Regions from separate parts of the Arthrobacter zhaoxinii genome, predicted to be linked through region 2. Evidence: predicted binding sites of a transcription regulator. Region 2 holds the regulator's gene; the other holds the start of a gene.
The links. The regulator LexA, encoded in region 2, represses DNA repair genes until DNA is damaged. The targets are predictions, from matches to a motif close to TCGAACANNTGTTCGA.
Positions count from the first base shown of each region.

Region 1: the regulator LexA is predicted to act here: its motif matches at 1,131-1,146, upstream of N2K95_RS09425 (DUF6504 family protein).

Region 1 covers NZ_CP104275.1:2,026,350-2,028,747, forward strand. The annotation lists gene N2K95_RS09420 (DNA polymerase III subunit alpha) at 1-702, opposite strand, end outside; gene N2K95_RS09425 (DUF6504 family protein) at 723-1,034, opposite strand; gene N2K95_RS09430 (hypothetical protein) at 1,376-1,705, shown strand; gene N2K95_RS09435 (MDR family MFS transporter) at 1,715-2,398, opposite strand, start outside.
Region 2 covers NZ_CP104275.1:1,219,297-1,221,694, forward strand. The annotation lists gene N2K95_RS05695 (ATP-dependent DNA helicase) at 1-973, shown strand, start outside; gene lexA (transcriptional repressor LexA) at 1,099-1,893, opposite strand; gene N2K95_RS05705 (LysM peptidoglycan-binding domain-containing protein) at 2,318-2,398, shown strand, end outside.

The DNA.
Region 1 (2,398 bases), 810 kb from region 2:
CGCGGCGTCGAGCACGTCAGCGGTGGCGGCTCCATCCTCATCCACGTACCGCACGGCATTGGTGAGGATGCCGGGCACGCGCATCTCATCGGCCAGCCGGAACATCCGTACTGCGTGGGCCAGGCTGAGGTTCTCCCCCGGTGCGGACAGATGCGTGACCACCTCGACGGCGAGCGCCCGGGCAGGGATCAGCGAGCGCCAGCGGCCGAACAGGGTGCGGGCGACGGCATAACTGCGGCTGCGCATGGCCTGGCCGACGTCGGACTGCGGTCCGACGAGGACGGTCAGGACCGGTTCGTCCTCCCCCTCTGTGCTGACATACCCGGCAAGCTGCTCCATGGTGACGCCTACCGGTTTGCCGGAGCGTGCCCGTGAGGCGGAGGTGGCGGCGTGTGCAGCGGAGATCAGCCGGCACAATGCCCGGTAGCCCGCTCCCCCGGTATGCCCGTGGGCGAGAATGACCACCCGGCCGGTGACGGCGTTCCCGTCATCCAGCACAGCCAGGTCCACGCCCACAATGGGATCGATGCCCGCTTCCATGCATGCCCGCAGGTGCTTGACCGTTCCGTAGAGCCCGTCCCGGTCGGTGCAGGCCAGGGCATCGGCGCCGTCGGCCGCTGCGGCCTGCGCCATCTCCTCCGGCCAGGACACCCCGTAGTGGGCGCTGAACGCGGTGGCGGCGTGCAGGTGGATAAAGCTCATTGCTTAGGCACTGTCCTTCATTAGGCGCTGTCCCTCAGTGCGTCATGAATGCGGATCAGGCGCCAGCGGTCGCTGCGGACGTGATGCGAGAGGTCGAGGGTGCGCAGGTCGGAGCGGTCATTGACGCGTGCCTGGACCCGCCAGATCTCGGTATCCACCAGTCCGGCGCCGTGTCCGCGTTCGGCGCGGGTTTCCTCTTCCCACCAGTTGCGGCGTTCGTACCAGCGCACCGGGTCCGCTCCCACCTTGTAGGTGCGGCCGCCCCATGTAAGCCTCAGAGGCTGCCCCGCGGGTGAGCACACCACCTCTATTGCTTCGCTGAAGACACCCATTCAGCTTCCTCCCCGCCCCGGTACACAGGCGCACCGCCTGCGCCTTTCCCACTGGTTATCCCTTGGTTATCCCTTGGTTATCAATAGGCAACTAATTCGAACATATGTTCGAACAGCTCCGCCACCAGTGTACGACCAGCCGGGGACAAACAACACCACACAGGGACGGATGCGGCGGAGGTCCTGCCGCCCCGCCCGTCAGGATCCGGAAGCGCCGGTGCAGGACCCGTCGGTGCCGCTGCAGGAATACATGCCCCTATGGGGCACACTTTTCCCAGACACACCGGATCCAGTGCAGGACGCCCTGATCCGGGTACTTTCCATCGGATGGGGGCCGGAGCGTGGCTATTGACCGAAACACACCGCAGGCGCCCGCACACCTGCAAACTTCCCGCCGCATTGGCGGCCTGGGGATTGCCGGCATGCTGGCTGTTGTTCTGGGGTATGCGCTTTTCCTGATTTCTCCGCTTTCGAACCTGATGTTCGGCTTCCTCGCATATCCGGGACTCGCCGCCGTCGGCATTGCGGTGATCGGATTCATTGCGGCAATGGTCAGGGGCGACGGGTGGCTCGCTACAGCCATGTTCATCATCCCGTCCCTGCTCTATCAGGCAGTGGTTTTGGGGTTCGCCATCGTGGGGTTCGCCATCCTTGCCACCTACCAGCCGTAGGGCAGCTGCTTAGCGGTCCGCCTCTCCGCTAACCCGTGACGTGGTGGACAACGGCGTTTCCCTGATGAACAGGCACAGCACCAGGGCCACTGCCATGACGGGCACGCTGAGCAGGAAGATGGGAGGCAGGGCGTGTCCGAAGGCCGCAGCGATGAAGTCCTGCGCCGGGGCGGGGAGTCCGCGGAGCATGGCCGGGCTCAGCGAATTGATGTCCCCGCCGAGGGCAGCTCCGGCCCCCGGGGGCGCGGCTGCAATCTCATTGCCCAGCCGGTGGATGAAGATCGACCCGAACAGTGCGATCCCGAAGGAAGCCCCGATCTGCCGGAAATAGTTCGCTGCGGATATCGCCGCCCCCATGTCCCTGCCGGGCACGCTGTTCTGCACAATCAGGACCAGGTTCTGCATCAGCATCCCCAGACCGAGTCCCATCACCAGCATGCCAAGAGCTGTGAAGCTGTAGGCGGTGGTGTCTGAGATCCGTGAGAGCAGCACCAGCCCGGCAATGATCACGGCGCAGCCCAGCACCGGATAGATCTTGTACCGGCCGGTGCGGGAAATCAGCTGTCCGGTGCCGATGGAGGTCAGCAGCAGCCCGCCCATCATGGGCAGCATCATCAGGCCCGACTGCGTGGCGGTGGCCCGGTTCACCATCTGCAGGAAGGTGGGCAGGTAGGAGATGGTGGAGAACATCGC
Region 2 (2,398 bases):
CTCCCGGCTGATGGCGGTCCTGGAACTGTGCGAACGCATCCTGGACGCAGTGAATTCAGGGGAGGTGCTCTGGGCCTCGCGTGCCAGCACCTTCTCTCCCGGGGCCGGTTACACCGCGCCGGAAGAAGATGCCGCGCCCACCATCAACGTCGCGCCGCTGTCCGTAGCCGGGCGGCTGCGCGAAGGCCTGTTTGACGGGCACACCGTGGTGCTGACCTCGGCCACCCTGGCCATCGGCGCGGAATTCGGTCCCGTCGCCGGAGCCCTGGGACTGCTGGGCACCGGTGCGCCGAAATGGACCGGCACCGACGTCGGAAGCCCCTTTGACTATCCCCGGCAGGGCGTCCTGTACGTGGCGAAGGACCTGCCGAAACCCGGACGCGGTACGTCTGAAGAGCAGCTGGATGAACTGGAGGCGCTGATCAAGGCCTCGGGCGGCGGCGCTTTGGGGTTGTTCTCCTCCCGCCGGGCGGCGGAGGAAGCCGCCGATGTCCTGCGGTCACGGGTGGACTTCCCGATCCTCTGCCAGGGGGAATCCACCATGTCCGCCCTGGTCCAGCAGTTTGCCGACGACGACGCGACCTGCCTGTTCGGAACCATGTCGCTGTGGCAGGGCGTGGACGTTCCGGGAGCGTCATGCCGGCTGGTGATCATTGACCGGATTCCGTTCCCGCGCCCCGACGATCCCCTGATGACCGCCCGGACCCGGGCGGTCGCGAAGGCCGGCGGAAACGGCTTCATGAGCGTCTCAGCCACCCATGCCGCCGTCCGGCTGGCCCAGGGAGCCGGCCGGCTGATCCGCGCCTCCGGTGACAGGGGAGTCGTGGCCATCCTGGACTCACGCCTCGCCACCGCCCGCTACGGCAGTTTCCTGCGCGCGGCCCTGCCGCCCTTCTGGTCAACCACCGACCGTTCCGTGGTGCTCCAGGCCTTGCAGCGGCTCGCGGCGGAACCGGCGGGCTCGAAGAAGTAGCCGCTGCCCCGGCAGGATGGAAACCCGGGCAGGGCAGGAACGCAGAACAAAAAAGCAGCGCCGCCGGCAGGAAGTTGCCGGCGGCGCTGCTTTTTGTTTGCTTCGTACGGGCTGTCCCAGAGCGTCTAGAGCGAACGCATGACCGATACGACCTTGCCCATGATGGTGGCTTCGTCGCCGAGGATCGGCTCGTAGCGGGTGTTCTGAGGCAGCAGCCAGGTGTGTCCGTTGCGCTGCCGGAAGGTTTTCACCGTGGCTTCATCCTCGAGCAGGGCCGCAACAATGTCACCGTTTTCAGCGGTGGGCTGACGCCGCACAACCACCCAGTCGCCGTCGCAGATGGCCGCATCCACCATGGAGTCGCCGGCGACGCGGAGCATAAAGAGGTCGCCGTGCCCGACGAGCTGGCGCGGAAGGGGAACCATCTCTTCGACCTGCTGGTCCGCGAGGATGGGACCGCCGGCGGCGATCCGTCCGACCAGCGGAACCATGGCCGTGTCAATTGCGGTGGTGAGGTCGGAGACGCTCTTTGCTGCGGCCTTGCCGCTTCCCTCAGCGGCGCCGTTCGCCTCCGCAGGCGCCCGCGTGGTGCCTGCCTCTGCCGCACCGGCGTTGCTTCGGCGTGCGGGGGCATCGCGGAGCAGGAGCGGGACGAGGATTTCCATTGCGCGGGGGCGCTTGGGATCCCGGCGGATATACCCCAGCTTCTCCAGCTGGCTCAGCTGGTGGGTGACGCTGGAAAGGCTGGCGAGACCGACAATGTCACCGATTTCCCGCATGGACGGCGGGTATCCGTTGGCGTTCACCGAACGCTGAATCGTCTCCAGGATCTTGGTCTGACGGGCGGTCAGCCCCTTGGTGCGGCCTGCCGGCGACGGCGCGGCAGGGGAGGGGGTGCTGCCATTGGTAACACGGGCCACGTCGGCTTCCCTTCACAATCGGCCCGTGGACGCGGGCCGGATGGTTCTAGCGGTATATCAGGTGTGTTCTGCGGTGATTCTTCGTGCGGAGGTCTTTTTCGTGCGGGGTTCGGCTGTTTATGCGCCGGGCTGTTTTGTCAGTGGCGGATGGTTAGTTGGTTCCAGCCGCTTCCAACAGGTTCAACGCTAGGGGAGCGCAAAGGAATTTTCAAACATATATTCGAGCGAGTCTCGACAATGTTCGTAGATAAGTGCTAGAAATGTTCGAGTACAACTTAGAACATACGTTCGAGTACGGCCCACCGACACCTCGGCGGGCCAACCAGATGTTCGAATGCAGTTTCGATCCAGGGTGTTTTTCCGGTGCTAGTGCGGGAAGGTCCGGGACCGGCACAGCAGCACTTCGGACCGGAAAGGTATTGACATGTCAGTACACGTACTTCCCTTTACCACCATCACGCCGGCCCGGAGCGTTGCGCCCGAGGCGGCTGCCCGGGAATCCGCA